DNA from 2 places in the Hypnocyclicus thermotrophus genome. Region 1 is predicted to be linked to the other one. Evidence: riboswitches for the same ligand, from Rfam matches in the RefSeq annotation. Region 1 holds a riboswitch; the other holds the start of a gene.
The links. Region 1 has a riboswitch for glycine ahead of EV215_RS04800 (ACT domain-containing protein). Riboswitches for the same ligand answer to the same signal wherever they lie in the genome.

Region 1 (4,447 bases):
TTTAACTGAAATAGATAATGTTAATAAAAATAATAGTGGTACCGCTAAAATATTTATTAAAGTTGTTGAAGCCGAAAAAACTGAAGGAAAAAAAGTTCTTATTTATACTGTTATTGCTATATTTATAGTTTTATTATTTGATTTAAAAAGTTTTAAATATGCAATATTTGCACTTCTTCCTATGCTTATAACTATACTTGCTATATTAGGAATAATGGGATGGACTGGTTTTAAATTTGATGTTGTAAATATCATTGGTATTCCATTAATTATTGGTATAGGTGTTGATGATGGTGTTCATTTAATTCACCGATATTTGCAGGAAAAAGATTTATTAATTACATTTAGAAGTACTGGAAAAGCTATTACACTAACTACTCTTACCACTGTATTTGCCTTTGGTACTCTAATGTTTGCAAAATATCGTGGCTTTATTGGTTTTGGGTTTTTACTCAGTTTAGGAGTAACTCTTGCATATTTATTTACTTTATTTTTACTAGTTTCATTAATTGCTATCTTCGATAAAATAACATTTAAATAGGAGGCTTTAAAATGAAAAAATTTATTTTTATGTTTCTAATAATATTTTCAATAACTACCTTTTCTAAAACAACTATAAATGAAATATTAAAAAATATTAAAAAAAACAATAATTATAATAGTAGTTTTCAAATATCTACTATGAAAATAGAAAAAAATGGAAAAATAACATCTAGTATGATTTTTGAGTCATATTCAAAAAAAATAAATAATAATACTTTCCAATTAATGAAATTTACTTCTCCAAGTAGATTAACGGGTACATCTATACTTTCCAAAAATGGAAATACATGGTATTATAATAAAAGAACAAATAGAGTAAGACTTTTATCTAAAAGTGCGAAAAATGGAAACCTTATGGGCTCTAGTTTTTCATATGATGATATGGATTTTGATTATGAAAAAGATTTTAACTCTATTTTATTAAAAGAAGATAAAAAGTATTATTATTTAAAATTAGTTCCAATAGATAAAAATAAAAAGTATAGTTATATTATTTCCAAAGTAAATAAATTTAATTTCACCGAAGAATTGATAGAATATTATGATAAAAATAATTTTTTATACAAAAAATTAGAAATAAATGATTATACTAAAAAAGGTAATTATTTAATTCCTAAAACTATGAAAATGACTGATATTATAAATAATAAATCTACATATATTATTTCTGATATCTCTACAATAAAATTAAATATAAATATTAAAAATACTTTATTCTCAGAAAAAAACTTAAAAAAATAAGGAGCGTTAAAAATGAAGAAAAAAATAATTTTATTATCAGTATTTATGTTAATTTTTTTTAATGGTTTTGCTACTACTTCTCTTAAAACAAAATTAACAATAAATAATTCAAAAATTAAAAATTTAGAAAGCACCTCAAATAGTAAAGCTAAGTTTTTTCTTTATAACGATGATTTTGAAAACAGTTTAATTGATATTGAATATTCATTGTATACAGAAAATAATTCAAAAAATAATAAAAATTCTCTTGATTTAGCAAGAATAAAATTAGTTCAAAACAATATAGAAATTATTTTTGGAAAAACTAGATTAGGTTGGGGACAAGGTTTTAATTTTAATCCTATTGATATTTTCAATGAAACTCCTGCAGGATCTGCATTTGATTCTAATTATGAAAAAGAAGCTAGAAATAGTATAACTTTTACTAGTTACTTACAAAATGATGATAGCTTAGAGTTTGTTTACGCTGGGAATTATAATAATAATTCTATTTCTAAAGATATCGAATATGGAATAAGATATAAACAATTTATATTTAATACTGATTTTGAATTTATATATGCAAAAAGAGGTAAAGAACTAAAACCTTATGAAACATTAATTCCTAGTGATATATATGGTGCTTCTATTAAAACAACTATTCCTTATATTAATTATGGGTATTGGATAGAAGGAAACTATAGTGCAGCTGATAATATTTATACTTTTATTACAGGTATCGATAATTATTTTTGGGAAAATTATTATTTCAATATTGAATATTATCAAAATGGGTATGGAAAATCAGATAAAAATTTTTATGACAACAATGATTTAAACAAAATAAATTATAATATACCAATCGGAACAGATTATTTGATTCCATCATTCAAATACGAAATGAATGAATTATTTTCTACTACATTTTTTTCATTTATAAATATAAATGACCGTAGTTTTACTATTGGAAATAGCAGTGATTATTATTATAATGATTTAATTAGTTTTAATCTTACTGAATTTTTCTTTAATGGAGAAAAAAATAGTGAATATTATTTAACAAAATCTACTTATGGAGATTATGGAATTTCTTTTACAATAACAGCAGACTTTTAAAATTATTAATTAAAACTGTTAATGTATTTGACATTTTTTAATTAATAAAGTAAAATATATCAAAATTTAATATCACGGTTGAAGATATAGGGAGAGAACCATAATTTTGGTCACCGAAGAAGTAATACTTTCAGGTAAAAGAACCTATATTGGACGAACCTCTGGAGAGATCCAAAAGGACACCGAAGGAGTAACGCTCTCAGGTAAAAGGACAGAGGATATTTTTAAATTAGTTATTTTTAAAAATATCTTTTCTTTTTATTTGGCAGTTTTTTAACTGCTTTTTTTTATAGGCAAATAACTTTAATATATTTTAGGAGGAATCACTATGCAAGGAAAAATAGTTATAACTGTAATTGGCGATGATAAAGTAGGAATAGTTTCTGAAGTATCATTAAAACTTAAAGAATTAAAGTGTAATATTATCGATATTTCTCAAACAATTTTTGAAAACGAAATTTTTGCTATGATTATGTTAGTTGAAATAAAAGATTCTACTTTTGATTTTAATAAAATAAAAGAAAAATTAAAATTATTAGAAGAAAAAATAGGTGTAAAAGTTTATGTTCAACATGAAGATATTTTTAAAGCTATGCATAAAATTTAATAAATTTATTTAGGAGGCAAAAATGCACATTTTAGCAAATTCAAATGAAATATTAGAAACAATTAAAATGGTTGATATGCAAAATCTCGATATAAGAACTGTTACATTAGGTATTAGTTTACTTGATTGCATAAATAGTGACCATAAAAAAACTTGCGAAAATATATATAATAAAATATTAAAATATGGAAAAAATTTAGTAAATATAGCTGATGCCGTCTCAAATAAATACGGCGTTCCTATTGTAAATAAAAGAGTTTCTGTTACTCCAATTTCAATAATTGCTGGTGCTACTGATGCTGAGGATTATACTGTCTTTGCAGAAACTTTAGATAAAGCTGCAAAAGATATTGGAGTAGATTTTATTGGTGGATTTTCTGCTCTTGTAGAAAAAGGATTTACAGAAAGCGACTTAAAATTAATAAATTCTATTCCTAATGCTCTGACTGTTACCGAAAGAGTTTGTTCCTCTGTAAATGTAGGATCTACAAAAGCTGGAATAAATCTTGATGCTGTTAAAATGCTTGGTAAAACAGTAAAAGATTTAGCTTATAATACAAAAGAAAAAGATGGATTGGGTGCTGCAAAATTTGTTGTATTTACAAATGCTGTAAGTGATAACCCCTTTATGGCTGGTGCTTTTCACGGAGTTGGTGAAGGTGAAGTTGTATTAAATTTAGGAATTAGTGGACCTGGCGTTGTAAGAGCAGCTCTTAATAAAATAGATAAAAAAGCTGATATTAGCGTAATTACTGAAGAAATAAAAAAAATAAGTTTTAAAATAACAAGAATGGGAGAATTAGTAGGAAAAGAAGTTGCTAAAAATCTTGGTGTTGAATTTGGAATAATTGATCTATCACTTGCTCCTACTCCTGCAATTGGGGATAGTGTAGGTAATATTCTAGAAGAATTTGGATTAGAGTCTGTAGGTGCTTATGGAACTACTTTAGCTCTTGCTATTTTGAATGACGCAGTGAAAAAAGGTGGTGCTATGGCTGCTACTAGAGTTGGGGGATTAACTGGTGCTTTTATCCCTGTAAGTGAAGATCAAGGAATGATTGCTGCTGCTAGTAAAGGTTATCTTACTTTAGAAAAACTTGAAGCTATGACTTGTGTTTGTTCTGTTGGTTTAGATATGATAGCAATACCTGGTGATACTCCTGATTATGTTATATCTGGCCTTATAGCTGATGAAATGGCGATAGGAATGGTAAATAACAAAACAACTGCTGTTAGAGTTATCCCTGTTCCTGGAAAAAATGTTGGTGATAGAGTAGTCTTTGGGGGGCTTTTAGGTGAAGCTGATATTATGCCTATAAATTCTCTAAATTGTTCTACTTTAATTAATAGAGGTGGTAAAGTATCTCCTCCTATACAAGCAATGAAAAATTAATTTTTTTATATTGAGTGTATTAACTTTCGTATACACTCAATATTTTTTATTGGAACATTGTATAATTA
Region 2 (4,447 bases), 120 kb from region 1:
CTGGGAAATTAGCTAATACAGATATACAAATAGCTGATGTACCTAATGTTACTGTACTTGAGATACGTGCTATGGCTAGAAGACTTAAAGCTGCAGGTAAATTAGATATGATACTTATAGATTATTTACAATTGATAAAAGGATCTGGTAGAACAGAAAGTAGACAACAGGAAATCTCTGATATCTCAAGATCATTAAAAGGTATAGCGAGAGAGCTAGATGTACCTGTAATAGCTTTATCACAGTTATCGAGAGCTCCTGAGCAAAGAGCGGATAGAAGACCAATGTTATCAGATTTGAGAGATTCTGGAGCAATAGAGCAAGATGCAGATATGGTAGTATTTCTGTATAGAGATGAATATTATAATGAAGATAGTGAAGATAAAGGTTTAGCAGAAATAATTATAGGAAAACAAAGAAATGGACCTGTTGGAACAATAACTTTAAAATACTTTAATGAAATAACAAAATTTGCAGATTATACAGCACAAATTAAATAACTTTAAAATTTAGAAAGGGTAAAAAAATGAAAAAAGCGGAATTATTAGCACCTGCTGGAAATATGGAAAAATTAAAAATGGCATTTCATTACGGAGCAGATGCATGTTTTTTAGGTGGAAAATTATTTAATCTAAGATCTGGAAGTAATAATTTTTCAAATGAGGAGATAAAAGAGGCAGTTGAATATGCACATAATATAGGGAAAAAAATATATGTAACATTAAATATAATAGCTCATAATCAACAAGTAGATATGATGGTTCCATATATTAAATTTTTAGATGAAGTAGGAGTAGATGGAGTTATAGTAGCTGACCTTGGAGTATTTCAACTTGTAAAAGAAAATAGTAATTTAAAAATAAGTGTGAGTACTCAAGCAAGTAATACAAATTGGCGATCAGTAAAAATGTGGAAAGAACTTGGTGCAAGTAGAGTAGTGCTTGCTAGAGAAGTTTCACTAGAAGAGTTAAAAGAAATAAGAGATAGAGTGCCAGATATTGAAATAGAAGCCTTTGTACATGGAGCAATGTGTATATCAATATCAGGGAGATGTCTATTAAGTAACTATATGACAGGAAGAGATGCTAATGGTGGCGATTGTGCACAGGCGTGCAGATGGAACTACAATTTGGTTGAAGAAAAGCGACCAGGAGAATATTATCCAATATATGAAGATGAGACAGGAACACATATATTTAATTCAAAAGATTTATGTACAATAGAATTTATTGATAAAATACTTGATATTGGAGTAGATAGTTTAAAAATTGAAGGAAGAATGAAAGGGATATATTATGTAGCAAATGCTGTAAAAATATATAGAGAAGCATTAGATAGCTATTATAGTGGAAATTATCAATATAATCCAAAATGGTTAGAAGAATTACAGACAATAAGTCATAGATTATATACGCATGGATTTTATTTTGGAACGCCAGATGAAAGTGCTCAAAATTATAACGATAGAAATTCATATAGTCAAACACATAAATTGGTAGCAAAAGTTTTAGAAAAATTAGATAATAATGAATATATATTGGGAATAAGAAATAGATTGGAAGTTGGGGAAGAATTAGAAGTAGTAAAACCATCTAGTGAAATAGAAAAAATAATATTACCTAAAATGATAAACATGAAAACTGGAGAAGAAATTAATAAAGCACATCCTAACATGACTGTAAAAATAACACTAGAAAACGATTTAAATGTAATGGATATGATACGACAAAAAATATCTTGACACAGTAATAAAAAATTAGTATAATTGTCCGTATAATAGAATACGGTTGAAGGTATAGGGAGAGAACTTTTAAGTCACCGAAGAAGTAAATCTTTCAGGTAAAAGGACCTATATTGGACGAGCCTCTGGAGAGATCCAAAAGGACACCGAAGGAGTAACACTCTCAGGTAAAAGGACAGAGGATTTGGCAATTATAGTATTTATAATATTTTTATAGTTGTTAAATTTTAGAGGCTAAATAATTATATTTAGCCTTTTTTTATTTATAATCGTTTATTCTAATAAACATATTTAGGAGGGAAAAATGTTAGAATTACTTAACAAAATTGATTCAATAATTTGGGGTCCACCATTACTTATTTTACTTATGGGAACAGGGATATATTTAACTGTAAAATTAAATTTGCTACAAATACTAAAATTACCATTAGCATTAAAGTATATTTTTATGAAAAATAATGATAAAGAAGAGGGAGATGTATCTAGTTTTGCAGCTCTTTGTACTGCATTATCAGCAACTGTTGGAACAGGAAATATAGTTGGTGTAGCAACTGCAATAAAATTAGGTGGTCCAGGAGCTATGTTTTGGATGTGGCTAGCCGCATTTTTTGGAATGGCTACAAAATATGCTGAAGGACTTCTTGCAGTAAAATATAGAAAAATTGATGAAAATGGACAGATGTCTGGCGGTCCAATGTATTATATTCAAAATGGATTAAATAATAAAGTATTGGCAAAAATGTTTGCTATATTTGGAATAGCAGTAGCATTTTTTGGGATAGGAACTTTTGCACAAGTAAATGCAATTACAACTGCTTCTACAATATTATTTAAAGTATCTCCAACAGTTGTAGGAATAATACTAACAATTTTAGTAGCATTGGTAACTCTTGGTGGAATAAAAAGTATATCAAAAGTAGCAGAAATAGTAGTACCTGTGATGGCAATATTATATGTATTAGGTTCTTTGATAGTAATAATAATGAATTTTGATAAAGTACCTGGAGCGATAGGGCTTATATTTAAAAGTGCTTTTACTAAAACGGCAGCATTTGGAGGATTTGCCGGTTCTACACTTATATTAGCATTAAGAAGTGGAGTTGCAAGAGGAGTATTTTCAAATGAATCAGGGCTTGGATCTGCGCCAATAGCTGCAGCTGCAGCTAAAACAAATTCGGCAGTTAGACAGGGTCTTATATCTATGACAGGAACATTTTTTGATACAATTATTATTTGTTCTATGACAGGGCTTATACTGGTTCTTACTGGTGCGTGGACTAGTAAACTTAAAGGTGCAGAATTAACAAGATACGCATTTTCTATTGGTTTAAATAATTTTGGAGAAATAGTAGTTTTACTAGGATTAATATTTTTTGCATTTACAACTATAATAGGGTGGAATTATTATGGTGAAAGATGTACAGAGTATTTATTTGGTGTAAAAGGTATAAAAGGATATAAATATATATTTATAATTTTGATAGCAATAGGTCCATATTTGAAATTAGATTTGATTTGGATATTAGCAGATATTGTTAATGGATTAATGGCTATTCCAAATTTAATAGCAATATTAGGTTTACGAAAAATTATAATAAACGAAACAAATATGTATTTTAATAATTTAAAATATAGTTATGTAAACAAATAAAAAGTTCCCCTAATTTTAGGAGAACTTTTTATTTATTACTAATTGAAGTTGCATTTTTTATAAGATCATCAAATTCATCAAGACTATAAGGTGAAAGTTCTATACTGCTCATATTGTACTCTAAAATATAATCTTTTTTATTTTTTGTATTAAAATTTTCTAATTTAGATTTTATTCTTTTATAGACAATTTTTGCTTGAGGTTCTCTACATCGTGATAATGCAATAACAAATTCGTCACCACCCATTCTAAAAGCTATGTCAGAATCTCTAATAGACTCTAATAAAATTTGACCTGTTGTTGCTAACACTAAATCCCCTTCACTATGACCATAATCGTCATTTATTTTTTTTAAATTCTTTATATCTATAAAAAATAAAGTCATATAATCTTTACTTCTTTTTAAAAGTTTACGATTTAATTCAAAAATATCTATTCCACCTTGTCTATTGTATACTCCTGTTAAAGCATCATATACAGTATTTTTCTTAAGTTCATAAGATAATTTATTTGATTTTGATATATAATATGAAATCAAAAGAGATAAAAGTAAAATAAAAATTAAAGTGTATCTATATATAGTTGTTTTATTAAATATTAAATTATTTAGTGTATTAGTTAGATAATTTGAACTATATCTTGAAACTAAATATATTATATTAAAATTATTATTAGAGAATATATTTGAATTATCAATTTTTTTACTACTAATAATTCCATTTTGTGTCTCAAATTGTGATTTTTCATAAGAATTAATTTTTTCCCATTCTTCTTTAAATTGTGTTTTAAAATTATAAATATTATTATTAATAAAATTTCCATCTTTATTTAAAAAATAAATTTGACTCTGACTTTTTTCAAAATATACAGATAATTCTTTAAAAAAAGTTTCTAAATCAAAATATATAGTTATATCTTCTTTTGAAAATATAATAAAATTTTTTTTTGAATTATTTTTTAATGTATAATATTTATTTAGAGTTATAAATTTTATTATACTTGATTTATTAGATAGTTGTGATATGTAGTTAATATCATTTTTAATTTGTATAATT

Region 2: another riboswitch for glycine. It lies ahead of EV215_RS04220 (alanine/glycine:cation symporter family protein); the one in region 1 lies ahead of EV215_RS04800 (ACT domain-containing protein).

Annotation. Positions count from the first base shown of each region.
Region 1 covers NZ_SOBG01000003.1:261,793-266,239, forward strand. The annotation lists gene EV215_RS04785 (efflux RND transporter permease subunit) at 1-541, shown strand, start outside; gene EV215_RS04790 (outer membrane lipoprotein-sorting protein) at 553-1,284, shown strand; gene EV215_RS04795 (hypothetical protein) at 1,297-2,379, shown strand; glycine riboswitch at 2,458-2,535, shown strand; glycine riboswitch at 2,538-2,597, shown strand; gene EV215_RS04800 (ACT domain-containing protein) at 2,708-2,986, shown strand; gene EV215_RS04805 (PFL family protein) at 3,009-4,379, shown strand.
Region 2 covers NZ_SOBG01000003.1:140,866-145,312, reverse strand. The annotation lists gene dnaB (replicative DNA helicase) at 1-500, shown strand, start outside; gene EV215_RS04225 (peptidase U32 family protein) at 527-1,741, shown strand; glycine riboswitch at 1,788-1,861, shown strand; glycine riboswitch at 1,864-1,923, shown strand; gene EV215_RS04220 (alanine/glycine:cation symporter family protein) at 2,046-3,392, shown strand; gene EV215_RS04215 (GGDEF domain-containing protein) at 3,421-4,447, opposite strand, start outside.